Regions from separate parts of the Bacillus sp. NP247 genome, predicted to be linked through region 1. Evidence: riboswitches for the same ligand, from Rfam matches in the RefSeq annotation. Region 1 holds a riboswitch; each other region holds the start of a gene.
What was found. Region 1 has a riboswitch for magnesium ahead of KPL75_RS22015 (P-type ATPase actuator domain-containing protein). Riboswitches for the same ligand answer to the same signal wherever they lie in the genome.

Region 1 (10,286 bases):
TGCTTATTTTCTTGTGTTTTATTCGTTGTATTTTCCTTATTAAACTCATCTAAATTTCCAACAAGAATTTGCGCTGAATATTGATACGACGGCTTTAGCACATACATAGAAATAAGAACTAGAGAAACGGTTAAACAACACATCGTCAAAATGATCGTTACGAATCTTCTTTTCAATAACTGTTGAAAATCTTTTATACTCATTTCTTGCTTCAATTATTTCACCGCCTTTGTCTGAATAACATCCTGCACGTCATTTTCTACAACTAACTCTTTCTTCTCTCTATCCGCTCGTTTTGTTACATACTTTCCGACTCTAAATGCAAATTTTTCTACAAATACATACGAAATCGTTGCTAGTATAAGCGAAAGAATAAGCGACAAAATTAAAACAATAGGTAACGGTAATATTTCATGGAGCACGTATATAAGAGAAAATAAAGATGTGATATGGTATAAATAAAGACTGTAAGAAATTTTTCCCAAATATAACAAGTATTTATTATGCAGCAAGGACGACAAAGTTGATACTGACAAGCTTAATATGACAAATAGACATGCACTTATCGCTACTACGTAGTCTCGAAATATAAAATTATTGAGCACTTTAATTTCTCCAATAAGCCCTTCATACATATAAAGTAAAATCGCAAATAAAAACCATGTAATTTTCGTATTTTTAGTACAATTACTATAAAAAGCCATTAAATTATTTTTATACTTCGCAACTAGTGCTCCTAGTAAAAACAGCACTGTGTAATGCAACGTTAATACATAGCTTGTTAATGTTAAACTCGAGCGAAATAAGAATAATATCACGACAGAACATATACTAAAACTAAACAATGATAGTAATGAACCCCTTACTGTTTTCCGTAAACAAACCATCAAAACTAACGGAAAAATTATAGATATTCGCATTTCATGTACAAGTGACCAAATCACACTGTTATATGTATCTGTATTATATTTCCCAACCAATAAAACATGCTGTGCTATTAGACTTGAAGAACTTTCAATCGTCCATGAGCGATTAAACCATTCGCTTAAATAAGAAATACCATATTTACTTATTGTAGTCTGGCATATAATAGCTATGACTATTGCCACAATATACGGAATATATATTCTGCATATACGTTTTAAAAGGTATGATCCATAGCTACTATATGTTTTTTGAATAGATTCATACAAAACAAATCCACTCAAAACAAAAAAGATAATAACAGATTCGTTACCACTACTAAAAATAAGACGTGCAGGCGTTTCTTTTAATAGATATACAACAAATGGTTTATTATCTTCATAACTGTAATTTTGAAATGCTGAGAAAATCATCAAATGATGACCAATCATTACTACCAATGAAGAAATTCCTCTTATAGAATCCAGTTCTTCATGCCTCTCCATCGTTTTACATCAACTCCTAATGAAATGATAGTAATCATTTCAAAGCGACATCTTTATTCATATTCCTCTCCTTTCTTTTCATTCCAATTTTTCATATTAAAATGATTTTATAGTATAAATTTGAGTGTATTGTAACATTTTTTGTAATATTATGAATAGTGAATCCTAAAAATTGGTATATACCAATTTCAACCTCGAAAAATGGGTAATATTGTTAGAAAAACACTATAAAAATATGTTGCATATTTACAAAATTAAAGAGAGGACTAGTGTTTTTTCAATATAAAATAAAAAAGATAGCCTGTATAGGCTATCTTTTTTATTTTATTTAATTATTAGCGCCATTATATGCTACATGTCGTTTCTCAATCCGTTCTTCAATTTCTTTCATATTCTCTTTATTAGTTAGTAGGGATTGTTTATTTTCTATTAATAATTGTTTAAAGGATTTTCTCACTTTTTTTCGCATGTTTATTTTCCTCCTTGGGGGATGGTTTATATAAAAGATAACGTGAAACTTTAATCAATGAGAGGATTTACCCTCACTGATTATTAGCCTACATCAATCGGGCCTTTACAGGGAGTTACTCTTCCATCATCACTCTTTATTCAGCTATAATATTGATATAGAAGTCCCACCGCCCGTTAATGCGGGATAAGTAATTATCTGTGTAGACTTATAATAATTGATTGTTGTGAAATCCATTTGAACTTCACATGAAAATTCCGTTTATTTTCTGACAACTTTGTGAACAAAAAAAGAAAGACCGATTCATTCTAAATCGGTCTTTCTAGTATTTATAACATGTTTATTAATATTTCAGGTCTTCCCCAATTCATTTCTTCGCAAACGAATCGTAGTTTTTCTTCGTTCATTGTGTGTAATCCTTCTTCTAATGAGCATGAAATTGGAACTTCACAATGAATTTGCGCTAATTGTAAAGAGATATTTAAATTCTCTAAATCACTTTCAATTTTTGTGCGCTGGGCTTTCGTTAATGATGCTATATTTTCTAGTACTGCCGATACTGTGCCGTATTCTTGGATAAGCTTATACGCTGTTTTTTCACCAATACCTTTTACACCCGGATAATTATCACTTGTATCTCCCATGAAAGCTTTCGCATGCACAATTTGCCAAGGTTCTACACCTTTCTCTTCCATGATTTTTTCCGGTGTGTAATACTCGTAATTTCCAATTCCTTTACGAAGAAGCATAACTGTAACATTCGTATCAACAAGTTGAAGTAAATCTGTATCACCTGTCAAAATATAAACTTCCGCTTCATTGCAATATTGTTTTGCAAGCGTACCAATACAATCATCCGCTTCATAACCTTTCATACCGATCACAGGCATAGATAATTTCGCAGTCATTTCTTGTACTAAATCAAATTGCGGAATTAATTCTTCCGGCGGTGCTGCACGATTCGCTTTATAATTCGAGAAAGATTCCGTTCTAAATGTCGTACTTCCCATATCCCAGCACGTTACAATGTGCGTTGGTTCGATTGCTTGTGTTGCTGTTAATAAATGCTTCATATAACCATGAATCCCATTCGTCGGGGTACCATCTTGTCGTTTCATAAATTGTCCATATACACTTGTTGCGTAAAAAGCACGAAATAATAGTGCCATACCATCAACTAATAATACTTTTTTCATAATTCCTCTCCTACTAACAAAAAATAATAACCTCACGTTATCACGTAAGGTTATATATAGATTACCATTCTACGTTTTTATTCAACTTTGTCTATTATACATTGTTTTTGTATATTTAGCATCATTAACACATTAAGACATTCTACCGCAACAAGTATGAAGTATTCCTGAATACGTATTTTTACCTGTCGAAACAACTACAGCCTTTGCATTTCCGTCAACAATATACGTACCTTTGAAACATACATTTTCAAGTTCAAGTGGATTATAGTCTTTCATCCGTTTTAATGGAATAAATCTTTTACGTTCAAGATGATAGCAACTTTCAAATTTCTCAATACTCGCATCGTTTCCTGTCAGCACAGATTCATTTACTAATAAATCATTTGCATAAATAATACGTACATCTGCCGGTACTATATCACCTTCTTCAAGAAAAATCATATCTCCAGGTACAAGCTCTTGTACTGGCAATTTCATCATTTTTAATTCACTGTTTAACCCTGTTACGCTAGAGGCTTCTACTCTAGAAACAGTAACTGTTTCACATTGTAATTCATCACGTACATTTTGTTTAGAAAGACCTGGAATCATTCCACTTAGCTTTATCATTACTTCCGCAATACGCGCTCTTTTTGAAATTAATTCATTTCGGCCGTATACTTGAATACGTTTTTGTGCTTCTTTCACAGATAGTCCGTCTCTTGTTGTTTTAAAATACGCAAATACAGATTTTACATCTCTCGTTGCAATTTCAATTAATAAATCTTTATTTTTTTGGAGCATTATTTGTTCTTTTATTGATTTTTTACTTAGTTTATATGACGTGTTACCCACAGTTTTGTTTGCATATAACATATTATCGTCTCCTCCTTTATAACATAGGAAGAAACGCTTTGTTTCTCGATTTATCCACTTTACCGTGAAAATGTCTAGCGCTTAAATACTCGAATAAACGCTACATCATGATAAATATAGAGGGAGGAACAAGTCGTTTCCTGCCTACATCATATATTTTTGATTTGAAGCATATGGGTAACGGAACCGAGTCAGAATTTGACATGCTCCTCACCTCCTCGTTTATTTTTTAGTTATAATCTATACTATGAAATTACTCATAGCTTTGTAACAAAAAAGACCCTTACTCATAAGAGAGCAAAGGTCATTGCATACACAAATAAGCGATTCCTAATATAATTAGAAATCTACGGACCTCTCCCTCGTCGAGTTTTAGCACTGTATAGCATAGGTTCATTACCAGCTACGTTAAGAAAAACCTTAATTCGATCATTCCTGTTGACCCATTGGCGTCTCTCGACATTTTTGGGCAGTAGCATTTCTCTATACAGGAGCCTCACCTAACAGAGACTTATTTTAATTACATAGAAAATGTTACTCTTATTTAAAATAGATGTCAACACTTTGTATGGAAACTTTTCCTTACAAGTTCAATTATGACAGAAAGTAAAGATGTTTGGAATTACGAGGATATCTTACCCTCTCTCCATTCAGATATTATATATATTCAACAGGATGGAATACATTTGGAATTCACCCTAGATTCAAGAGAAATTGATTAAGACCGCAAGTGCTATATTTATTATGGGAACTTTACAGGTAAATCGAGATAACATGAGCATATTTATTCAACAAAAAAACCTTACGTATAAAACGTAAGGTTTTTTATATAGTCCCACATATGCCGTTATCTATAGATGTCCATAAACCTGCTCTCACAGGTGGATGTTCTCACAAATGTTTGTAACTTCCTTCTTAAAAAGATGGCCTGCTATCTACATTTAAATATTGAACTTCCATATTATACTTATTGGTTTAAGACATACACAAGCTACGTACACCGTAGGAATTTTATATAATATTAGTTGAAATAAGACCCCCGCAAGTGCCGTCCCTCGTAAATGTCCAAAAACCCGCTACTCGCAGGTGGATGCCCTCACAGTTACCGTATATCTTCCTCCACAAGGAAGGCTTGATAATGGTCACTAAATATTGAGCTTCCGTAAAACTAACATCGGTTTTAGACATAAATAAGTTACGCACACCGCAGGATGTATTATTTACTTGTCGTTATATTATCACATTGTTTCCAATGTGTAAAATATAATATTTTTGAAGCAATCTCTTGCTTGTGACCTTATTTTAATACAAATTATTTTTGCATGCAAGTGATTAATCTTCTTCTTTTGCAATTTGATTTTCTGGATAAGAAATCCAATCACTCCAGCTACCTGCATACAATTTAACATTTTGAAAACCAGCTAATTTTAATGCAACTATATTTGGACATGCTGTAACACCAGAGCCACAATATACAATTGTTTCCTTATCTTTCGAAAGAGTTTTGAAACGTTCTTGTTGCTGGGCTTCATTTTTAAATTGTCCTGATTCTAGAATTCCATCCTTCCAAAAACAGTTTACTGCTGTCGGAATATGTCCTGCCTTCGGATCAACAAGCTCTTCTTCACCAGCATAACGTTTTGGCTCTCTAGAATCAATTAACGTAATATCTGCACCTGCATGAATATTCGCTTTGACCGTTTCCATCGTTACAAGCATATTATCTTGTATGTTTGCTTTGAATGTTTTTCGTGCAACAACAGGAATTTCCGTTGTTGTATGTAATCCATTCTCTTTCCAAGCAGGAAAGCCACCATCTAGTATATATACTTTCTCATGTCCTACATAGTTTAATAACCACCATAAACGAGAAGCATTTGCACCAGCTTGACTGTCATACGCAATCACTGTCGTATGTTCATCAATCCCGGCTTGTGAAAGCTTGTCTGCAAACTGCTCTATATTTGGTAATGGATGGCGACCACCATGCTCTATTACAGAACTTGATAAATCTAAATTTAAATCAAAATATAACGCATGGGGAATATGTTCTTCCTCATACTTCTCTTTACCCCAATTTGGATTCGCTAAATCAAAACGACAATCGACTATACGGACATGTTCATCTTCTAAATGCTCACACAACCATTCGACTGTAACAATCATCCTTAACGCCCTTCTTTCTCGTTCACGCGACCTACATACTCCATAACCATATCTGTTGTAACAAGTTTACGCTGCGGTGCAACGCCGCGTTTTGCAAGGTCATTAATTTGCTGTGTTACCATATTAATTGCATCAACTGAGAAATGTTTTCCATTTGATGCAAGTGCGATCGCAGCCTCAATCGCTGCTTCGCGTTGCGCATCTAATTGTAAAAATATTTTTACAATCTCATTTTGTTTACGAGAATGTGCCGTAATTGCTTTATGTACTTCCATCTTCTCTTCCCCCTAAATAATTTATACTTATTTGTTTAATTTCATTGCAAGCCGAATCATATCACGACATACAATTCCATTTTCAATAATCTCTTCTTCATAATGCTTTGAAAAGTAATCAAAATCAATAGAAAAAATACGAAATCCACATTTTTGATATAACGCAAGTTGTGAAATACTAGAATTACCTGTACCAACTTCAAGCTTGCACATATTATATTCTTTAGCTTTTTCTATTGCATGCAACAATAACCCCTTACCAATACCTTTTCCTTGCATATGTTCTACAACCGCAATATTCATAATTTCCATTGTCTTTGGTCTTGTTTCCAAAAGCACATATACACCAACCACTTTCCCCTCTACTTTGGCTACATATATCATTCCTCTCTGTATATATGTAGCGATTTGTCGCTCGCTTGGATCAGCAAGCAAGAGTAAAGACTTTGGCACATTATCTTTGGAAACACGATCTAATACAACATCCATAAAAATTCCTCCTTCTCTATTGTTCTAAACCCCCCTTGTCTACCATAGATAATAGAAAGGAGGGATTCACCATGGACAACAATGAGAAAAAATGCAACGTCATCTCTATTGATGGAAAGAAAAAGAAGAGCGACACATATTCCTATCCAAAATTAGTAGTAGAAAACAAAACGTATGAGTTTTCTTCATTCGTCTTATGCGGTGAAACACCAGACGGCAGACGCTTAGTTCTTACCCATATGATTTCTACTGATGAGTTTGCAGGGTTTGTAAAATCTTTAGATACTGTACTACAAAAGAAAATTGAACGAATCTTTTTTTCATAACAGCTATTTAATATAAATTTCTTTTTCAATTTCTACTAACTGCTTTTGTAGCTCTTCTTTACTTTGTTCGTATAGTGATACATCAATTGTTTCAGCTAAAGCGAATAATATACTTTCATAATAATTCTCAACATCTTGCTGCATCACTTTTTGGAGTAGGTTCCATTTTGCATCCCACTCTTGCTTATAATGATGTACGAATAAATCTTCTTCATCAACTACATAGTTTGATACGAAAGGTTCTAACACTCCTTTAGCGTCTTCTTGCATAAAAGCTTTATCATTTTTTTCAAAAAAGCTTTTCTCATTTTTAAAATGTGCTAGTGCCTTTTTAAAATCTTTTATTTCTATTGAAGGAAACGGCTCTTTATGTGTAATAACCTTATATTCATAATCCACTGCTCCACCCATAGAAATCGATTCATTTTCCACTTTGCAATTCACAACAATTTCATTCTTTGCACACTTCATCGCTTCATCTATCCATTTTTCAAGACGTAATGATGTCGCACGCATTTCTTGCAATAAATCATGTTGAATAAATGAAACTAATTCCATTACACATTGTTGCAACTGCATTTTCACATTTCCATCTGTTCGTAACGAAGCCGGATTAATAAATTCAGTAAACACATCGTTATAGCGTAAAAATAGACGTTGGTGTACATAGTAAAGCAATTCTTTCACTTCATTTTGCATTGCTTGCTCTTCAGCAAGTACACTATATGATGAAATAATATGAAGTAGCTGATCACGCTCTGCTTCATATTTTTTTGTTTGCTTCTCTTTCTCATCATTTCCCTGCTTCGCGCCATTTATCATATTTACAAGAAGCTGATTCGCTCCTTGCAATGCACCATATAAAGCATGCACAGATACAAGCATTAAATCCCTCATCATAAAGGACGTAAATGATTCTTCAAACTTAGCAATCCCAGAGTTTTGTAAAATACCATACTTTTCTTTATCAATACTTTTCCCTTGCTTTTCTTCAAGCGCACATAAACTTGAAATTGCAAATAAACGTGGATTTCTAATACCGTATTGCAAGAGTTGATCCGCAATATAGCCTTTTACCATTTCAAGTTCTTCTTCGGATTGTGCTAAATCGGCAGCATTTATTAAGAAGAACATTTTATCAAGTGCAAATGTATCCTTTACACGACCGAGCTGAATTAAAAATTCACGATCTGCACGAGAGAAAACATGATTATAGTATGTTACGAATAAAATAGCATCTGCGTTTTTAATATACTGGAATGCAACATCCGTATGGCGCGCGTTAATAGAATCCGCCCCTGGTGTATCTACAAGAGCTACTCCTTGCCTTGTTAAAGCACAATCATAATAAAGCTCCATATACTCAACAAAGCATGATTTTTCTTCATTGGCTACATAATCAGAGAACTCCTCTAACGTAACTTGTACTTGTTCCCCTAAATGATCAGCAACTGCCTCATATCCTTTTTGTACCGCTCGTAAAAAGCTAAATGTTGTTTTTTGCTTCCCGCTTGGTGAAGGATATTTCATAATTTTATCAATTTGCGTTAACGCTTCTTCCAATGTGGCAATTTCATAGTGAAACATTTTATAAACAGCTTTCATATCTTCTAACAGCGCTTGCTCTGACTTAAACTGGACAATTACCGTTCCATGTGGTTTCTCTTCTGTAACTGGCAAAATTTGATTTATTGTTGCTGTCGTTGGGTTTGGCGATACAGGAAGTACCTTTTCACCGAGCAATGCGTTAGCAAATGATGATTTTCCAGCACTAAAAGCTCCAAATAACGCTACTGTAAATTGCTTCGTTTCTACACGCTGTCTTTTTCCAACTACTTCTTGCTGTAAATGTTTCAGTGTAGGCAATGGATCTAATATCGTTTCAGCTTTCTTCACTTTCTCTAATATACGCTGAATATTTAAAACTTTCGTTCCTTTAATCTCTTCTTCACTAGCCGCTACGTTATCATTTACAATTTCTTGCTCTTGTAGTGTAAACTTCTCACTAACAACTTGTTTCTTACTTTGTAATATTTCGTCTATTTGCAATCCATCTGGTATAGAAACATGTTCATTCCAAATATCCCCTAAATAGCTCTCATATTCCTCATACGTCTTAATGTATTGTAATTTTGTTTCTTTGGCTGTTTGTAACATCGTGTATTTTTCATTTTCTTCTTCAATACGAGCAATCTCTATCTTCACTTTCTTCTGCAATATACCCGTACTTTTCCCAAAGATTTGCTGAGATTTTATAAAGTATCTTTTCTTTAACTCATTTGCAACGTCAGCAGTATAAAGAAGTAAGTAATCACCAGTAAATCCAGCCCCTTGTTTAATTGTTTCAGCCAACACTTCCGGTCCGAAAGCAATCTCTAACGCATATATGTCTTTCCCTATTTCTTCTGTAAATAACCCTTCTTCTTTTAAGAAGGCTACAATAAATTCTTTCACATGAAAATCAAGTTGCGTTTCAACAGTCTTTTGAAGAGCAGAATAAAAAGCATCTACACGTCTCTGTTTTTCTTGCTCCGTCTTGCCTTTCGCAAATAACAAACCAACTTTAAATTTCGTTAATTTCGTTTCTAAATATTTATTTGCCAATTCTCTCATTTCAAATGGCATTAAATACGCGTTATCTAATATGGCTTGTAAACCTTTTATAAATTCATTTCTCACATCAGATTCTTTACTAGCCACGCGATTTTTATTTTCAGTTAACTCTTCCTTTTTTTCAACTATCTCTGAAAGTGACAATGGTGATGTTAATTCTTCTTCATATTTCATGAGATATTTTTCATTTTCAGAAAGAATAAACGAAAAATGTTCCCCCAGTAAATATTCTGTTTCTCGCTCCATTCCCTTTCTTACATACTGCTCTTTTTCTTTCATGATAGAAAAGATTAATGCTTCTAAACTTTGAATTTCATTGTATGGATGGTTCATCATTCGCAATGATGTATAAAAAATCCCATCTACTTCAATATCCCAGTTAGAAAAAGACTGTTTTACACTATCTCTATACTCTTCAAACGATAACTCATTTGCTTTATGTTTATCTATTTGGTTTACAACGAGATAAACCGTTTTATTACGTT
Region 2 (10,286 bases), 2.5 Mb from region 1:
CTTCCTTTTTCTTTACGAGAAACACTCATTGTACTAATGTTAATCTCATGCTTAGCAAGGATTGAAGCTACAGCTGCGATAGCACCAAAGCGATCGTTATTTACAATAAGTAGTGCTGGACTCGTGCCTGTTAATTGAAGATCGAATCCGTTTAATTCTACAACTTCAATTTTACCGCCACCAATTGAGCAAGCAACAACTTCAATTTCCTCTTCACCTTTATACAGACGAATTTTCGCTGTATTTGGATGCGGAGCATTTGCATCTTCTTCAATAAATTCCACTTCAATCCCGCGTTCTTTTGCAATATCTAACGCACTTGGAATACGTAAATCATCTGTTTCAAATCCTAGTATTCCACCGATTAGCGCTACATCGGTACCGTGACCACGGTATGTTTTTGCAAATGAACCATATAATGAAATGCTAACTCTCTCTGGCTCATGACGAAACAGCTGACGAGCAACTTGCCCCATTCTTGCCGCGCCTGCTGTATGTGAACTTGATGGACCAATCATAACCGGACCAATAATATCAAACACTGAGCGGTACTTCATCATAACTCCCCCTAAACCTCTATGAAAATTTTTTCTACTATTCTATTAAGCTGCCACATCTGTTGCTTTTCCAGCCGTACCACGAATTTGCTCCGCTGTACGAATTGGATAGTTTTTGAATAGCAGTGAACCAATATATCCTGAACTAATACCAGATACCATAATACATAATACATAATAAGCTTAACGTTACTTTCATTGGATCATTAAATCTAATCCTTCTGGTACACGTTTTTCAATTTGTTTTACTAAAAATGATATAAGATAACCAGCAATAAAGCCTGGTAGCAATCCAAAGTTTAACACAGAAGCCATTACAAGCATAGCATAAACAGGTGATACACCCATTGCTAATGCAACTAAAGTTGCACCGGCTACTCCGCCTAGACTACCTGCTGATTGTCCAACCTCTTTTAAAAATGGTATACCAATTAAATCTCCATGATGCCCTCTCCCTTTTTAGTCAATTTCGTTTGTTACGAAAAATGGCTAAAACGCACGCTGTAACTTACTATAAATTATAATGTGCCCTCATTATAGCTTGTTTTTTATGAAACGCTTACTTTTATTGAATTTTAAAATTTCTGAATAAAAATCCGTTTTTCCTATTTGTATCACTTGTATGTCGTCCTACTTATATAACAGTTTTTCTAAATAATCGATATTATATATTTTTATCCTATATCTCTAAACCATTACAACTTTCTGTGTTATCCAATATAAATATAAAATGATAACAGTTTTAGTAAAAAAAAATTTTATTATAAATAAAAAAAATGGCAAACATATGTCACCATTTTTTTGAACATTACTTTTCTACTGGAAATGATTTCAAATCCATCGCGATTTCTGTATTAGAAAATAACTCTCTTGCTTCTTTCAGCAATTCCTTATATGTATCTCCTTGATAACGAGAACTAATATGTGTCAATATTAATCGCTTTACATTTGCATTTAATGCAATACGCGCAGCTTGTTCTGTTGTTGAATGGAAATAGTCATGTGCTTGCTGTTCATCTTCTGCCGCAAAAGTCGCTTCATGAACAAGTACATCAGCATCTTGCGCAAGCTCTCTACTCGCTTCGCAATATCGTGTATCGCCTAAAATTGTAATAACTCTGCCTTTTTGAGGCGGGCCGATAAAATCTTTTCCATTTAACACTGTGCCATTCTCTAATTCAACTACTTCACCATCTTTTAAGCGTTTAAAAACTGGACCAGGTTTCACACCCATTCCCAGTAACTTATCCACTAAAAGAGCTCCCTGTATATCTTTCTCTACAATCCGATATCCGAAACATTCGATTCCGTGTGATAACCTTTTTGTTTCTACACAGAATTCATTATCCTCAAACACAATACCTTCTTCCGTAATCTCAACGATTTCAAGTGGATATTTAACATGTGTCGTACTTACTAATAATGCTACTTCAATAAATTGTTTAATTCCTTTTGGGCCGTACACTGTTAACGGCGTCGTTCCTCCTTGAAAAGAACGGCTCCCTAATAAACCAGGCAGACCAAAAATATGATCTCCATGTAAATGGGTAATAAATATTTTTTCAATGCGTCTTGGGCGTACAGATGTATGTAAAATTTGATGCTGAGTCGCTTCACCACAGTCAAATAGCCACGTTTGCCCTCGTTCTTCTAGCAATTGTAAGGCGATTGCTGAAACGTTCCTTCCTTTTGAAGGAACACCTGCACCAGTTCCTAAAAATACAAATTCCACTTTCTTTCCTCCAGCTCTTTATATAATCTATCTTTCATCTTACGGAATGTTATTTCAAATGGCAAATTGAATTTACATAACCAATCATCTAGACAACTATATAACACGAACATTACAAATAAAAAACTTAACAATCGTTCGTGTTTTGTAGTAGAATAATACTATCACATTTAAAGGGAGCGTTTTATTATGAAAGAAGTATTTCGTTTACAAACTGATTTTTCATCTTCATTTGACCGCTGGGTAAGTTCTTTCGTTTCTGATCACCCAGCACAACTAGAGTGGACTACTTTAAAAGAATTAATTCATGAATATACAACATCACATACAAATGAGACGTTGCCATCATATATTTCTTCCGCTTTAACATATTACGCACAACGCGTTTCAACAACAAACAGTTCAGAGATTGTCATTTTTGAAAATCCTACAATCTCGTAATCTATAAAAAAAGCACTGTAATCAGTGCTTTTTTTTATGTTCATTAATTTTAAATTTTCACATCTTACTTCATACTATATACCAATCATAAATCTATTTAATTTTTCAAAAAACAGATTAAAAAGATATTGACACTACGATTTCACAGTGCTAACATTCAACATGTAATTGAATATGGTCTCTGTTAGGTGAGGCTCCTGTATAGAGAAACGCTGCTGCCCAAAAATGTCGAGAGACGCCAATGGGTCAACAGGAAAGGTCGGAATGAAGGCCTTTCTTAACGTAGCTGGTTTCAGTACCTATGCTATACAGTGCTAAAACTCAACGAGGGAGAGGTGCGTATGTTTTGTCATACACAAAAACTGTTTTTATCTATGTTTAATAACAGTCTTTGTTGTTGACTCTTTTTGACTGCGAATTCAGACCTTTACTCGTTTTGAGTAAAGGTCTTTTTTATATCTTTATGCACCTTACTATGAAACAAACATAGCATATTCAGAAACTATTAAATTGTACGGAGGTGAGGAACAGTGGCAAGTGATGATTCGGCCCAGATACCCATATGTTTTACGTTAATATTTCACCATGTAGGTAGGAAAGAAGCTGTTCCTCCCTGTTTAAAATAGTCGAGTAACAGATTGTTTCCTCCTTCATGAAAAGGAGGAACTACCAATGTTAAATTTACAAAGACAAGAAACGAAGCATGCTTACGATCAAGATAGCATGAAAGCAAATAACGAATTATTAGTGGAAGTTGCAACACAGGATGTATACTCTGCGTTAAAACTCTTAGAAACAACACAAGATGGACTCTCTAAACAAGAAGCGTCTCGTAGACTTTCTTTATATGGTCCGAACGAAATCGCTCATAATAAAACATTGCCGTGGTACATTCAATTTCTGCTGGCATTTAAAAATCCATTTATTTTTGTTTTATTAGCTCTTGGAGCACTCTCGTTTTTCACAGATGACATACAAGGAACAATTGTCGTATCTGTAATGGTACTGCTAAGTGCAACGATTCGCTTTCTACAAGAATTCCGCTCTCAGAAAGCGGCAGATAAGTTAAAGGCTATGGTTCGAACAACCGCGAGTGTCTTTAGAATAGATGGATTTATACATGAAACAAAAAACATAACCAATTTAAACCGTAATCATACAATGGAAATTCCAATTGAAGAACTTGTTCCTGGCGATATTATTTCACTTTCAGCCGGTGATATCGTTCCAGCTGATGTGCGGATTTTATCCGCTAAAGATTTATTTGTTAATCAATCTTCTTTAACAGGGGAAGCACTTCCTGTAGAAAAATACGAGAACTGCTACCATACGGAAAATAAACATATATTACCGAAAAACATGAAAAAAAATTACAATCCGCTCGATATGGAAAACCTTTGCTTTATGGGTACAAATATTGTTAGCGGTAGCGCAAAAGCTGTTGTTGTTTCAACTAGTACGGATACGTATTTCGGCTCTTTAGCAAATAAGGTTATCGGAAAACGTGCAGAAACAAGCTTTGATAAAGGCGTGAACAAAGTAAGTTGGCTCTTAATCACATTTATGCTTATTATGGCACCCATTGTCCTTCTCATTAATGGATTTACAAAAGGAGATTGGCAAGAAGCTTTCTTCTTTGCTATTGCCGTTGCAGTTGGTCTTACACCTGAAATGTTACCAATGATTGTAACTGCTAATTTAGCTAAAGGTGCCGTGAACATGTCTAAACAAAAAGTAATTGTAAAACAGCTAAACTCAATTCAAAACTTAGGTGCTATGAACATCCTTTGCACGGATAAAACTGGAACTTTAACAGAAGATAAAGTCGTCCTTGTTCGTCATTTAGATCCTAACGGAAATGAATGCAATCGCGTCTTACAATTTGCGTATTTAAATAGCTTCTACCAAACTGGATTGAAAAATTTAATAGATAAAGCTGTCATTGAACATACAGAGGAAAACCATAAGTTTGATCCATCAACTTTTCAAAAGCTAGATGAAATTCCATTCGATTTCGCTCGTCGCCGCATGTCTGTTATCGTGAAAGATATTTCAGGTGAACAGACAATGGTTTGTAAAGGTGCCGTAGAAGAAATTTTATCAATTTGTAATTACACTGAAGTGGATGGGCAAATTGTCCCTCTTACTGAAGAAATGAGAGCAAATGTAAAACATCTTAGCGAAACTTTAAACAGTGAAGGAATGCGTGTCATCGCTGTAGCATACAAGAAAGATAACAAACCTTATCATAAAGCTTATGCAGTACAAGATGAATCCGCTATGATCCTTACTGGATATATCGGCTTTTTAGATCCGCCTAAACCATCTGCTGCTTCTGCAATTCAAGCATTGCATAAACACGGCGTACAAGTAAAAATCTTAACGGGCGATAACGAAATTGTTACAAGAAAAGTTTGTAAAGAAGTGGGATTAAATATAGGTGAGCCTGTCCTCGGTTACGAAATTGATTCTTTACCAGATAAAGCATTAGCGAAACTAGCAGAAGAAACCACAGTGTTCGCAAAACTAAATCCAATGCAAAAGTCCCGCATCATTCGTGTATTGCAAGGTAATGGTCATACTGTAGGTTATATGGGGGATGGTATTAACGATGCCGTTGCACTACGTGATGCTGATGTTGGAATATCTGTTGATACTGCTACTGACATTGCAAAAGAATCTTCCGATATTATTCTACTTGAAAAAAGTTTAACTATATTAGAAGCAGGTATTTTAGAAGGACGCACTACTTTCGGCAATATTTTAAAATATATAAAAATGACAGCTAGCTCTAACTTCGGAAATGTATTTAGTGTATTAGTGGCAAGTGCTTTCATTCCATTCTTACCGATGCTTGCAATTCATCTATTAATTCAAAACTTACTTTATGATATTTCACAGCTTTCAATTCCATGGGATAAAATGGATAAGGAATTTTTAGAGAAGCCTAGAAAATGGGATACTGCAAACTTGCGTAACTTCATTATTTGCATCGGTCCAATTAGCTCTATATTCGATATTATCACATTCGTTGTCATGTGGAATGTATTCGGTGCAAATACACCTGGAGAACAATCACTATTCCAATCAGGTTGGTTTGTCGTTGGGCTACTAACTCAAACATTAATTGTCCATATGATTAGAACACAGAAAATTCCGTTCATTCAAAGTACAGCATCAATACCAGTTCTTTTATTAACCGCTTGTATTATGGCAATCGGAATTTATATTCCATTCTCACCACTTGGTGCAGCAATTGGTTTACAAGCATTACCACTAAGCTACTTCCCGTGGCTCATAGGAATATTATTAGGTTATGCTTCCTTAACACAATTCCTGAAAAAACTTTATATTAAAAAATTTCATAGCTGGTTGTAAAAATGAGAATGAGTGGAGATTCCCCTCTCATTCTTAAAAAATATAACATGTACTTATATGTATGGAGGTGACCATGATGATATGGTATGACATCGTATTAAGGTTATTTATAGCAATTATTGTAGGAGCTTGCATCGGAATGGAAAGACAATGGAGACATCGAATGGCTGGTTTGCGGACAAATGCTCTCGTATCACTTGGCGCCTGTATATTTGTTTTATTATCCGTCATGCTTGATCATGATGCTAGTCCATCACGCATCGCCGCTCAAGTTGTTAGTGGTATTGGCTTTTTAGGAGGCGGTGTTATTATTCGTGACGGTTTTAGTATTAGAGGGTTAAATACAGCAGCAACTTTATGGTGCGCAGCTGCTGTTGGTACTCTTACAGGTGCTGGCTTCCTCGTTGCAGCTATGCTAGGTGCAGCTGGCGTTTTACTAGCAAATATACTGCTTCGCCCAATCGCTCTATTTATGAATAATAAATCAAAAGAAGATTTACCTGAACAAACAAACTACTTACTTTCTCTTACCTGTTTGGAAGAAAATGAAGCGCATATTCGTTTTCTTCTCATGCACATGGTAAGTTCAGAAGGTATCGGTTTAAAAGAATTGTACAGTGAAGACGTTGATTCTAACCAAAAAGTATGTATACAGGCTACTTTACATTGCAATACAAATACAGCTATCTTAATTGAAAAAATAGTAAGTAGAATGCTTTTAGAATCTGGTGTTACTGCCGCGGGGTGGAAGACAACACTAGACTTAGAAGCAAGTTAAATCATAAAAGTGTCATGAATAAAAAAGAAGGTTTAATATTCATTAATCTGTACCCTTTGTAAAGGACATTTTAAAAAAAGTTAGGCGGCATCAAGAAGATGATTTCTGTATTCAACAGGAGTCATCTTCTTTAAATTCCATTGATATCTATGCTGATTATAGTATTTCATATAGTCTTTAATTTCTTGTTTTAACTGAGGGAAAGACGTACAAGTTTTTATGTGTGCTTCATCTTTAAAGTGCCCGAAAAAAGATTCTTGAGGGGCATTATCCCAACAGTTTCCTCGTCTTGACATAGATTGTCCCAGCTTTAATTTTTTGACTAATTTTTGATAAGTAGGACTTGTGTAATGAGCTCCTTGATCTGAATGAATATAGGCACCTTCCGTTAATCGCACTCTCTTATTCTTCTTTAGTTTGTGAAGAGTCGTCGTTGCGATATCTAGTGTAAGTCGTTCTGAAACATGATACGCCAAAATTTCATTTGTGGACCCGTCTAGAATGGTAGATAAATATCCTTTCTGATTCTTACCATAAAACAGGTATGTGATATCTGTCAGAAGTACCTTTCCAGGTGTACCTTGCCTGAATTCTCGCTTTAATTGATTCGGTACCACGAAGTGTTCTTTCGTCGCTTTCAACATTCTTTTATAGGGATTCGCTTTACGAATGGGACAGATTATCCCATATTTTTTCATGATTCTACGGATACGTTTCAAATTGTAGACAACTTGAAATTGACCCGCCAATGTCATTTTGATTTGACGCGCCCCTTTCTTTCGATTTTTAAATTGAAATGCCTTTAATATGAGTTTCTTCACCACTTCATCTTGATGTATTCTTTCTTCTCGCCTACTTTGAGAAGTGGTGGAAAAATAATTATAGTATCCAGAACGCGAAACACCTGCAATTTTACACAAATATCTCACCATATTTTTTAGGCTATATTTTCCAATAATAGAACGAATTAATAGGTACTTTTGACTAGGTTGTAACGTTATTTTTTTCCCATCCTCCCTTCCATAAATTTGATCTTTTTTAACAGCTCATTTTCAGCTTTTAATAAGTTTCGTTCCGCTTCCAAACGTGCATATTTCTCTTCTAATGTAAGCTCTCTTTCTAGCTTTCTTCCCGAGTTTTCCTTACGTGTATCTCTTAAACCAAACACACCATTTTCCTTATAGGAAGTACGCCATCTATTTCCTGATGACACAGCACGTTGTAGACCGATGATGTCTATATCAAATCCACATTCTTCAAAAATAATACGAGGTGGTTTTCCCTTTTCATTTTCTTCAATAAAGATACGTTTAAATTCATCTGTGTAGGTAATGCCTTTCTCACTTACAGATTTTACGTATGGATTCTTCGATAGGTTTTGTGTTTCCTTTGTGGTGAATAATTTTTTTGTCATTCTGAATGTTCTCCGATTCTAATTTTCTTCTTATTATACAAGAAATACCCTATCGAATAGACTTTTTTAAGTGTCTATTCGATAGGGTACAGTTTACATGACACCTTCTTTTTTATTTTCAAGTCATTAGCAACTGCTAGGAATAACTAAAAGTAATCCATACTCTTTCAATCTTTTTGTTTCAACTTAGTATGGAGCTAAAAAAGGATTTGACCGCTTCTATGTATGGCCGGATCTTCTCTTCCATCTAAAAAAGAAGGGTTTATATTCATAACAACTTCTACATAAACTTATTTTCTAATTTTTGCTGAAACGACTTCTCTTGCTTACGCAATAATTGACTACCTCGCTGTAAAAGAGGTGTTCCGTACTTATCATTAATTTGATCAATAACAGCAAGTAACGGCTCTTCTTTCGCATCTTCTTCAAATGAAAACAAATCTAACTGTTTCACTGATTCTGTCTTCCACTCTAATTCAGTAGCTGTAACACCTAACAAACGAACAGAATCACCATCCCAGTGTTGCTTCCATAAACGTGATGCTGCTTGGAAAATAACCCGTTCTTCCCATATTGCATTTTTCAATTGTTTACTCCGTGTTACTGTGCGACGATCATGGTATTTAATCATAATTTGAATGTTATAACTAACGAGAGTTCGTTTTTGTAGCCTTTTGCTTACTGATTTCGATAATCTTTCTAACATATCAAGTAATTCTTTTTCTTCGTCCATATCCTTTGAGAAAGTCATAGAATTTCCAACGCTTTTATGTTGTCCCATTTGATTCGGATCAACTTCCCTGTCATCCATACCTTTTGCACGTTTTTGTAAATCAACACCGTGCTTTCCAATTTTAGCGCGAATGATATGCTCGTCTCCTTTTGCTAACTGTTCAATTGTATGTATATGAATGTCTTTTAGTTTTTCAGCTGTTTTCTCTCCGATTCCATGCATCTCTGCAACTGATCGTGGCCAAATAATTTCTGGGATATCACGTTTTCGAAGTACTGTAATACCAAGAGGTTTTTTCATATCTGAAGCAGTCTTTGCTAGGAAAAGGTTTGGGGCAATTCCAATGCTACATGGCAGCTGTAACTCTGTTATTAACGCTTGTTGAATCATCTTCGCTATTTCAAGAGGCGAACCGAGCGCATAGCAATCTGTAATATCTAAATACCCTTCATCTATAGAAAACGGTTGTATTTTTTCTGTAAAACGGGAAAGAATTTGAAACATTTGAAATGAAGCTTCCCGATATAATGTAAAATTAGGGTGCCTCACAACTAATTGCGGGCATAATCGCTTCGCTTCCCATAGAGGCATCGTCGTACGTATTCCATATTCTCTCGCCTCATAACTACATGTTATGATAATTCCTTTTCTCTCTTTTTCATTCCCCGCAATCGCTAATGGCTTTCCTTGTAATGATGAGTCATGAGCAATTTCAACAGATGCGAAAAAACAATTCATATCTACATGTAAAATAACACGACCATTTTTCGGATACATTTCTCGCATAATACTCACCCCTTTCAAAGAACGTTTGTTCTTTCATTATATCAAATTCATGTACAATATAATAATTACTTATTCCTTTTATCCTTATTTTTGCTATACTTTATATGAACTATGGATATTATTGTAAAAGGAGTGATCTATTGTGAAATCAAATGGTAAACTCAACTATACATTTCTCATTATTATATTAGTCCTCTTAATTAATTATTTATTACTTCCTATTTTTGATATAAACGTAGCAGGGCTCCTTCCACGTTTACTAAGTATCGTAACAACCTATATACTGCCATGGATTTTCCTATATTGGCTTATCCGCCTTGTGAAAGCAATTGAATCAAAATAAAAAAAGACGTGTAAACCATAATTGGTTCACACGTCTTTTTGACTTTATTACTTACTTCGCTACTTCTTCGATAATAGCTACAACTAATTCTGCTGTTTTCGCTAATTCTTCAACAGGAATTTTT
Region 3 (10,286 bases), 860 kb from region 1:
CTACTAATGCTTCTTTTTTCATAACACGAAATATATCTTTAAATTTCACCTCATTTAGAGCTACAGCTCGAACCAATGTAGTTACGACCTGTGTACCTGTATTTCCACCAGTTCCAATTAACAATGGAATAAAGAACGCCAATGCAACTACATGAGTCAAAGTTTCTTCATAATGTCGAAGTACAGAACCAGTATATGCTTCTGCTACAAACAGAAGTAATAACCACCCTATACGTTTACGGTATATTTGCCAAATAGAGGTTTCGAAATATGGCTTATCTAATGGGGTGCTCCCTCCTAATTTTTGAATATCTTCAGTTGCTTCTTCTTCGAAAACATCCATTGCATCATCGAAGGTTATGATACCTATCATCCGATTATCCATCGTTGTTACAGGTATAGCGGATAAATCATAATCCATTAGCTTTTGTACAGCTTCCTGTTGGTCTAGGTCCACTGAAACTGAAATAACATCCAATGCCATTATTGATGATAAAGTCTTATCATCTGAAGCTAGCAATAATTCACGAATAGAAACAATTCCATTAAGCTGACCACGCGAATCAAGAACATAAATATACGAAATTGATTCTACCCCTGCTCCAATTTTTCTAATATGTGAAAGCGTATCTTTCACTTTCCAATTTTCCCTGGCAGCAATATAGTCAATTGTCATCAAACTGCCCGCTGTTCCAGATTGAAAAACCAGCAGACTTCTAATTCTTTGTTGAGATTCTTCAGACAAAAGTTGTATCAGTTTTTCAGCCTGAAGTGGATGAATTGAAAGAATTACATCAACAAGGTCATCAATAGATTGCCTAGCTAATAGCCCTTCTCCTTTATCCACAGGCAAGTTGGTGCAAATATTATATTGCTCCTCTGGAGTAAGGTAACTAAGAATTTTCGCACCTTTTTCAGCAGGAAAACATTTCATTAAAGATATCTGATCTTTATGATGAAAATCTTTCATTTCCATTGCAATATCATAGGATTGAGTTTTTATAAGTTCTCCTACTAAGTGGATGTCTTTTGTCGTTAATAATCGTTGTAAACATTTTTTCATCGTAATTCCTCCTTAAGGACAGTGGTACTTGTTATCATTTTCCCACTTTTGGGAAAACAAATTTCTTAATAAATATGGGATCAATATCATCAATCATTAGTTTTCCCCCCTTTTATAAGAGATTTATTACAAATAAAATTTCGCATATAAAAAACCTCCCCTAGTGATTCAACTAGAGGAGGCTGATTTTAAAAAAGACATAGCTAAATAAAGCTCATTCCCCCTAGTTGAGTTTTGGCACTATACAACGTAAAGGATGAATCATTCATCACTTAGCTATCTTAAGAAGAGCCTTAATCCGACAATTCCTGTTCTACCCATTGGCATCTTTCGATATTTTTGGGCAATAGCCTGTGTTTGTATAGGAGCCTCACCTAACAGGTTATAAATATTTAAAATTTTTTGCTTGTTTCGTGTTAAAGCATATCCACTATTTTTGAACTTGTCAAGTAATAATAAAACTTATTTCTCCACCTTTTGATATCAAAACATTCCCAAATCATAGATATAAACATCTGTATAATAGTTTATATTTATACAACGAATTTTACAATTTATACACTAAATTTTTAAAATTATAAACTATAAAATTAATTTATTTTTATTATTACACGTGTCTTGACGCTTTATTATTGAAGATTGATGTAAAAATAAAAAATTTAAAACCAAAGACGTCTGATAGATAACAAAAATTTCAACTTGATTCTCTCTCATTTTCACTATAACCTGTATCTTGTACAAAGGGATAAATTTTAAACACATTATTTTCACAGTAGATAAACACACAACATGTAATTTGCTTATTTCTGCAAATAATATATGTCTCTGTTAGGTGAGGCTCCTGTATAGAGAAACGCTGCTACCCAAAAATGTCGAGAGACGCCAATGGGTCAACAGGAACGGTCGAATTAAGGCCCTTCTTAATGTAGCTGGTTTTAAACCTATGCTGTACAGTGCTAAAACTCAATGAGGGGGACTTTTATGATAAAACGACTTGTTTAGCTTTTTCTTAGCAAGGTTTGTTTGTCTCGAAAAAGGCCTTTACTCATATGAGCAAAGGCCTTTTTAATGTGAATATAGTACAAAAAGAAAGGGTGAATCTTCATGAAAAAAAATTGGATCTATCACAATAAAATAAAAGTTATTTTGGGTACGTTATTTTTTATTTCCCTATTGGGAGGAACATATATATACTCTCAATTTTATAACTTTAGTGATAAAACATATCGTGAACTCGAAAGAGGACGCAAATCTATGAAAAGAGAACATAAAATATCCCCTTTAAAAGATAATATTTCCATCTTAATCATGGGAGAGGATAATAGTGAAACAAGAGAAGGAGAATATGGAAAAAACGCAAGGTCAGATGCATTAATGGTTGCTACGATTAATAAAGAAACGGCAGCAATAAATTTGTTAAGTATTCCACGTGATACTCGAGTCTATATACCAATAAAAGCAAAAGAAGATAAAATTGCACATGCGCATGCATTTGGTGGTATAGATAGTACAATAGATACCGTTGAAAAGTTTTTGGATATTCCCGTTGATTATTATATTAAATTTAATTTTGATTCATTCTTAAGTCTTATTGATACGATTGGAGGAATTGATGTAGATGTTCCCGTCACATTTACAGAACAGGACAGCCAAGACCAAGCTGATGCTATTCATTTGGAAAAAGGATATCAGCACCTAAATGGCGAACAGGCCTTAGCCTTGACTAGGACACGCCATATTGATAATGATTTTATGCGTGGACAACGGCAGTTATTAGTTATAGAGGCGATTGGAAATAAAATATTAACCATGAACTCATTAAGCAAGTTTAATAGTATATTAGATACAGTTAGTCCACATATGTCTACCAATTTATCCACAACAGATATGTTCTCTATTGCTAAAACTATGATGGACCACTCACCTAACATTAACAAAAGGCAGATTAAATGTAATGATAAATATATAGATGGTATATACTATGCACAACCTGATAAAGAAAGTGTTCAACAGATTTCGAAAGATTTAAAACAAGAATTACAAAAAAAATAAGAATTTTTTAATATATTTTATTTCAGACAAGATTTATAAATATAAAAATGATATATAGATTTTCTTATATAAATCTCTCGCAATATTTGAAATTTAATTATAAAAAAGTAGAAAGCATTCTTGCTAACAAGAATGCTTTCTGTTTTACACGAGTCTTTTAGTAACTATTTATTTTTAGTAAAAAGGATATAACTAGGGGCATAATATACCCATTGTTCATCACCAATACTTAACCATCCATTTTGTTCCTTGTATACAGAATATGATTCATTTTTACTTAGTTTACGAATTACTTCATAAGTCGTCCCAGGCCCCTTGCGCGGATTTACTCCAGAACCAGTTATGGTAACAACACCTATTGTATTATTGTTATTATTATTTAATACATGTAGCATTCTATTCAGAAAGGCAGCGACTTCTCCGCGAGCGGCTGTACCTTTGGGCATAAATTATAAATTCATTTTTTTCATTTTCTTTTACAATCCCTAGTCCATAAACGCGTTGTACAGCTTGTTTATCATACACTAAGTTCTGATCACTAAAAGGCAAGTCTACTAGCTTTCCAATAATATTTTTATATTGTAACGATCGATCAATCATAATGACCACTTCGTCACGCTTAATTGTGTCATTTGGAGCAAAAATATTATCTCCTCTACCACTAATGATTTCAGCTGCTGCTGCACGATTAATCCCATCTATAAATAAAATTTTTGATCTCTTTTAATTACTATCTAATTTCAATTTACCACTATCTTTATTAAGAAATGAGAAAAAATAAATGAATAAAGAAGTTTTTCATAATATACAATATGTTTATCTTCAAAATGTATACTTGTACTTATTTCTTTAGATATTTTACATTTGAATCTTAATTATAATCCACGCATGTGAATTCTCTAAAGAAAAAAACCTAAAAAGAGAATTAATCTTCCAAATTTCACATAGGGAATCATTTGTTTTCTAAAAAACATCCAAGAATCTTTATCAACTCATTTTAGAATATTTAAACAATAATTTTATATACAAACTCTGCATAAATTATTCATTTTCTTTTATATAAGACATACCTTTTTACTTCTGATAAATTCTTAAACATTGGATTATTATACACAATCCAAAAAACATGTGGTATTTTGCAGAATTTTGTCTATCAATATGTATGTACACCCTTTTGTAGTGGATATAGACTGTGAGGTGTAAGGAGATACCTTACAAAATAATGCAAAGGGGATTATAGAATGAGCAGATTAACAAAATTCTCAAAGTTAGCATTTGCAACATTAATTGCAGGAAGTAGTTTAAGCGTCTTTGTTTCTTCACACAGTGTACAAGCTGACACCTTAGATCATAATTACCAAGACACTGTAAAATTCATACCATCTTCTAATGCTAGAGAAACATTGGAACAAAAAAACACTATTGTTCCTGAATCAAAAGTTATTAAAACCCATTATGTAAAGTACTCTAAAGCACATTTCCAATCTAAAGAAAGTATACCAAAAGAAATTTATTACTCTTCAGAAGGCTTTAAGGGCTATATACAATCAACTACCGTTTGGGATATGGGAGATCATTTCGCAACGATATATTCCGGAACCGTTATTCGATGTTAGATTTTTAATGCAACATCTCCAAATGGTTATAAAAATCAATAGATCACGGCAAATACTGTAACATCTATTACACAAAAAAATAAACCACAAAATCATTCAATTTCATGGTTTATCTATTACAAAGATAATGCTAAACGAATACTCTAACATTACCTTCCCCAAAGTTAATTATAGAGTATTTTCAAAAAAAAGACACTCTTGTAGTGTCTTTTTTATAGTATTAAAATTTACTCCCATCTTACTTCGTTTCTGAATTTAGTAAATATGTAGCGCCCTTCCATTCAGACTTCAAAATTGAATATTGATATTCATCAATCCACTGTCCTTTTAACATATAATTTTGCAATAAATGACCTTCTCGCCTCATACCCACACGTTCTAGCACAGAAATAGACTTGTTATTTCGGACATCCGAGAAAGCAATCACTTTATGCTTTCCTAACGAATGAAATATATAATGCAATAAAGCATAAATAGCCTCAGTTGCATAGCCATTTCCCTGATATTCTGGGGAAAGAGTATATCCAATTTCAACGATACGAGGTTCACTCAAAAGCGTGTGAAGTGCACAATCTCCAATCATTTTATTATTTTCAGCCAAAGCAATTGCGAACTGGAACCAAGTACCTGGTTGATTAGGATTATTATTAATTTGTTCATTTACAAAAGTTTCTGCTTCATGATATTGATAATTATCCCATGACTGAAATTTAGCTACTTCCGGATTAGAGCGATAAAAATGAAAGTATTTAGTGTCATCAATACTCAACTTTCTCAAAATAAGACGATCTGTTTTCCCAAAAACTTGATCATATTTCTCCATAACCTTCTCCTCTCTTCTCTACATTAACTGTGAGCTGGATTTCGTTACTTCATAGAGTTTTTAATTTTATCTTTATAATACATAGGCGTATATTGTTTGCATACATAAAAGAAAGTCTTTATCCCTCTTTATTTTATATTTTGAAAAGAATTCAGCTTCCCCACACCTTATTTTTTTCGGCTATTCATTTGTTTCAATGTAATAATTTTGCATTTCGTATATGCAATAGACAATTATCGCTAAACTCCAACTGACACCATAGTAGTCATGTGTGTAGAACTCATATCCTGCCTTAATTCCTTTTTCTATTACAACCAACGTAAATCCTAAAGCCATCCAAGTATTAATTTTCATTTTAATAAAAGTTATAGCTATCACGATTAAAAACAAAATATTTGTAAGGCAGTTTATCATTAGCTCATATTTTTGAATGTATATTGCCATTATACAAGCAACGATATTAGTCGCAATGCCAAAAGCAACTACCGCTCCCCAAATCCTGTCCAAAAGTCCCACTCCTGGGTCAGTCTCTTCCTTAATAAACATCCTTTTCTTTATTTCGTTCCTACACTCTCTATTCAAGATATGCTTTATTAACCTTGTTTGATGAATATCTATTTATCTTTTCATATAGAGCAAACAGAATTTTTACTCATAATTTTTTATTTATTAGGCAAACTATGTCTAAGCCGTTTGAACTAGCGGCTTCACTCTTCTGGTAATGGGAAAGCAATTTATTGTAATTGACTAACTCATTCAATTCATTGGCACCGGCAGGCAACCAAAATTGTTGTCTGCCATTTTCATGTATACTTTTTCTGATTTCATTTCAAACTATATAGAAATAGCGTGCTGTACTGATTTTAAACAGAATAGAAATTGATTTTTGAAAAGGCAAAAAGGGTAGGATTCTGTCTACTTTTTGTATAAGACTTTTTCTTTTCACATATACTATTTTTGAACCTGTTTACCAATACGTGTCCTATTGGTGTCTTGAATTCCTCCTCAATTTCTTTATTTTTTGGATTTTACAAATCTGAAGACAAGAATTTCAAGCATATTTTCTGGTTATTCGTAGTTTTTATCCAGAATAAGTTCCTCGTGTGAGCTGTATACAAAAAAAGAAAAGACACCAAAAAGGTGTCTTTTCTTTTTAAATCTAATCGGATTTCAGTAGTATATTTGTTCTCTTAAAAACCTTCTATCTTGTTCTTAAAGTTGTCAAATTTCATATGTAATTCCCAAAAAAACTTATGCTATTATGTAGCTAATAAACTATGTGTTCCCTTCCCCCTGTTTCCGGCCCTGTAAATTTTACAGGGTCTGTGATTATTTGACAGTTTATCAGCGTTAATAAATTCGAATTTTCATTTTAAATTGTTTAAATGTTAATTAGGTTTTGAACCAATATATTAATATTTAGCTCCTGATTCTTTACTCCTTTTAGATGAAGTGGACTCTCATTTACATGCTAAAAAAAGCGTTTTAACTAATAACAACCCTAAGACAGTCTTATATTGAGCCTTGGGGTTATTATTTAAATTGTTATGAACACCACAGGAGAAAATTCCCTTCATGCACTTTAGGGGATAAATTGTCCATGAAATAATAATTTTTGCTTATATACTTACTATTCATTATAGGAATACAAAAAAGCGATTCTTTTCACATTAAAAAGAATCGCTATCCAAGTTCTTATTTTCAATTACATTAAGTAAAGAATTGAGAAATTATCACCTAAGAGCCTTAACTATCACTTCAGTTGCCTCTGCAATTAGTTGATTATCATAGGTAGCCTCTTTCTCATCTTTACTGGATAAAATTGCGATGATAATGGGTGCTCTATTTGGCGGCCAAACGACAGCAATATCATTTCGTGTCCCGTAACTTCCAGCTCCTGATTTATCTCCAACTACCCAGTCAGTTGGTACGCCTGCACGAATAAGTTTGTCTCCTGTAGCATTTCCTTTCATCCACTCTGTAAGAATGTTACGTTTATGAGCTGGAAGCGCATTTCCGACCGTAAAATCCTTAAGATTGGTAGCAATTGCTTTTGCTGTACTAGTGTCACGAATGTCTCCTGGAGTAGCTTCGTTTAACTCTGGCTCAAAGCGATCAGCCATAGTAACCCGATCACCCATCTGTCTAAGTGCTTTTTCATATCCTTTAGGTCCGCCTATTTTATTAAATAAAATGTTCCCGGCTGTATTATCACTGGAACGAACAGCCGCCTCTGCAATTTCCCCAAGTTTCATGCCTGTATCTACATGTTTCTCTGTAATGGGTGAATATTCAACTAATTCGTCTTTCGTATAAGTGATAACTTCATTTAATTTATCAATTGAGTTTTGCTGCAGCAATACCCCTGCCGCTAAGGCCTTATAGGTTGATGCAAAGGCAAACCTCTCATTAGGTCGATATGCAATTGTTCGATTTGTACCAGTATCAATAGCATACACACCTAATCGAGCATCAAATTTTTTCTCAAGTTGAGAGAATTCTTGATACGTCGCATGATTTTTATGTTTAACTGGTCCGGTCTTTTCTTTCGCTTCAACTTGCAATGCCCCTCCTGTAAAAGCTTCTAGGCTTGTAACACTTAAACCTAATATGCCAACGCATATACCTATTTTTAGCATCCTTTTGTTTTTCAAAATCATCATTCCTTTCAAATTTTCAATACTAAAAACAAGTTGTAAATTCAATACACTGTATCTGAACACCTGTTTTTATACGTACAAATAATAGACCATCTAAGAAACAAGTTTGTTCCATAAATTTAAAACCTTTTTAACTAGTAGCCAAGATATTAACAAAGGTAAGAGATAGCAACTATGATAGCTGCTATCTCTTATTTCAAATCTTCCTTTTTCTTTAACTTATAAAGGCTTTTATATAAACAGGGTCTCTTCCCCTGAGAAAAGTGCACAAATTTTACTAATTTTGATTCGAACTATCTGTACTAGCAGCTTCACCATGCATACGTTGCTGTTTTAAATCAAAGTATGCATCTAAAACTTCCTTTCCAATTATAGAATTAATTCCATTTTTATCATCATGAAGCCATGGGACTACTACAGAAAATGCTACTTCTGGATTATCATATGGAGCATATCCAACTAATGTTAAGTTGTAACATTCCATACGTTCTCCTTTTGCATTTCTACCAATTGGATCATCTCCACCATATACAGTTTGAGCTGTCCCTGTCTTTCCTGCTGGTTTGTATGGAGCATTCTTGAAATACTTCACGCCAGTTCCATCACCTTCTTGGAATACCCATCTAAAGCCTTCTTTTATCCGATCAATATGTTCTTTCTTCATATCAACTCGATTTAATACGACAGGCTCTATAGAGCGTATAACTTTGCCAACTTCCTCTTCTTTTATTGATTGTTCTCCTATTTCCTGTACAATTTGGGGTTGCATTCTATATCCACCGTTAGCAATCGTTGAAATATATTGTGCCAATTGCAATGGCGTATACGTATCATACTGACCGATAGAAAAATCTAATAAAAAACCAGGTTGACTATCTACTTTTCTCGTTTGTCCAATTATTTCATTCGGCAAATCAATACCTGTTGGGACGCCTAAACCAAATTGCTTAAAATAATAGCGCATTGTATCAAATGCTTCTTGTTTAATATCCAACGAACCATTTGGTACGTAATTAACTCCCGCAATTTTTAAAGCTGTCTGGAACATGTATACATTCGAAGATACTTGTAAAGCTCGTAAATCATTAATATTACCAAATCCGGATACATTCCACGATTTCTTGGCTTGTGTACCTTTAAATTTCATCGGTGCATCATAAAATTGATCTCCTGGATGTATTGCCCCTGTCTCATATCCAGTTAATAAAGTAGCACCTTTTACAGCTGACCCTAGCTCATACGAAGTTGTCATGTTACCTAATGCCAAATCCTCAATCTCTATTTTCCCTTCTTTTTCTACAATCTTTTTGCCTGCCATAGATAAAATCTGCCCATTATTTGGGTTCGTCATGACGACAAAAGCTCGGTCCAACAGTGGCTCTGAACTCTTAAAAGCTCTCAAATTTTTCTCAATACTTTCTTCCACTTTCTTTTGTAATTCCATATCAATCGTTAATGTTAAACTATTACCACTTTTTCCTTTAGAGATTATTTCTGCGCTAACAATGTTTCCTGATTTATCAGTAATGTTTTTCACTTCTTCTTTTGTGCCGTGTAATACATCTTCATATCGTTGTTCAATATAACTTTTTCCTACACGATCATTACGGTTATATCCACGTACCAAATAAGAATCTAAGTTTTCTTTCGGTAATCCTTCTTCACTGCTTGTAATATTACCTAACACGGAACGAAATAAATTACCATTTACATAATTACGTTCCCAATCAACTGTTGCATCTATTCCTGGAAACTCCGCAAGGTTTTCACTTATGCGCGCATATTCTTGATCTGTCACATCTTTTTTAATAATTTGTGGTGTCAGTTGATAACCTGAACTCATTTTACTTTTAATAGCTAAAACCTTTAAATCTTGTGCTGTTAATTCTGCCAATTCTACTTCTGTAACGCGACTTCGTCTTAAGTCTTGAATTTTTTTGTCTAGTTCTTTTCCCTCTATTCCCTTTTCTTTAAACTTTCCTATATCTTTTTTAGTAATCTTTGATTCCGCACGTTTCGTATTCAATTGCATCCAGAAATCTTTTTTATCGATATCGGTTAACTTATTTATA

Region 2: another riboswitch for magnesium. It lies ahead of mgtA (magnesium-translocating P-type ATPase); the one in region 1 lies ahead of KPL75_RS22015 (P-type ATPase actuator domain-containing protein).
Region 3: another riboswitch for magnesium. It lies ahead of KPL75_RS26305 (LCP family protein); the one in region 1 lies ahead of KPL75_RS22015 (P-type ATPase actuator domain-containing protein).

The regions. Positions count from the first base shown of each region.
Region 1 is NZ_CP076653.1:4,206,032-4,216,317, reverse strand. Features, by position in the region: gene KPL75_RS22035 (YveK family protein) at 1-215, opposite strand, end outside; gene KPL75_RS22030 (acyltransferase family protein) at 216-1,409, opposite strand; gene KPL75_RS22025 (FbpB family small basic protein) at 1,738-1,878, opposite strand; gene KPL75_RS22020 (5'-3' exonuclease) at 2,208-3,074, opposite strand; gene KPL75_RS22015 (P-type ATPase actuator domain-containing protein) at 3,207-3,932, opposite strand; M-box (ykoK) riboswitch at 4,284-4,447, opposite strand; RNA gene ssrS (6S RNA) at 4,761-4,944, opposite strand; RNA gene ssrS (6S RNA) at 4,966-5,148, opposite strand; gene KPL75_RS22000 (sulfurtransferase) at 5,265-6,098, opposite strand; gene KPL75_RS21995 (DUF2533 family protein) at 6,101-6,373, opposite strand; gene KPL75_RS21990 (GNAT family N-acetyltransferase) at 6,401-6,862, opposite strand; gene KPL75_RS21985 (DUF3931 domain-containing protein) at 6,934-7,188, shown strand; gene KPL75_RS21980 (dynamin family protein) at 7,192-10,286, opposite strand, start outside.
Region 2 is NZ_CP076653.1:1,400,827-1,411,112, forward strand. Features, by position in the region: gene sdaAB (L-serine ammonia-lyase, iron-sulfur-dependent subunit beta) at 1-557, opposite strand, end outside; partial or broken gene KPL75_RS07290 (PTS sugar transporter subunit IIC) at 762-998, opposite strand; gene rnz (ribonuclease Z) at 1,366-2,289, opposite strand; gene KPL75_RS07300 (DUF3932 family protein) at 2,479-2,730, shown strand; M-box (ykoK) riboswitch at 2,904-3,069, shown strand; gene mgtA (magnesium-translocating P-type ATPase) at 3,403-6,108, shown strand; gene KPL75_RS07310 (MgtC/SapB family protein) at 6,185-6,886, shown strand; one part of gene KPL75_RS07315 (IS3 family transposase) at 6,967-7,913, opposite strand; one part of gene KPL75_RS07315 (IS3 family transposase) at 7,913-8,300, opposite strand; gene KPL75_RS07320 (DNA polymerase IV) at 8,581-9,819, opposite strand; gene KPL75_RS07325 (hypothetical protein) at 9,962-10,162, shown strand; gene KPL75_RS07330 (tripeptidase T) at 10,214-10,286, opposite strand, start outside.
Region 3 is NZ_CP076653.1:5,066,129-5,076,414, reverse strand. Features, by position in the region: gene mgtE (magnesium transporter) at 1-1,063, opposite strand, end outside; M-box (ykoK) riboswitch at 1,276-1,452, opposite strand; M-box (ykoK) riboswitch at 1,881-2,044, shown strand; gene KPL75_RS26305 (LCP family protein) at 2,168-3,115, shown strand; partial or broken gene KPL75_RS27600 (S-layer homology domain-containing protein) at 3,280-3,817, opposite strand; gene KPL75_RS26290 (hypothetical protein) at 4,357-4,731, shown strand; gene KPL75_RS26285 (GNAT family N-acetyltransferase) at 4,970-5,554, opposite strand; gene KPL75_RS26280 (hypothetical protein) at 5,735-6,070, opposite strand; partial or broken gene KPL75_RS27895 (undecaprenyl-diphosphatase) at 7,194-7,268, shown strand; gene bla (class A beta-lactamase Bla1) at 7,288-8,214, opposite strand; gene KPL75_RS26270 (peptidoglycan D,D-transpeptidase FtsI family protein) at 8,492-10,286, opposite strand, start outside.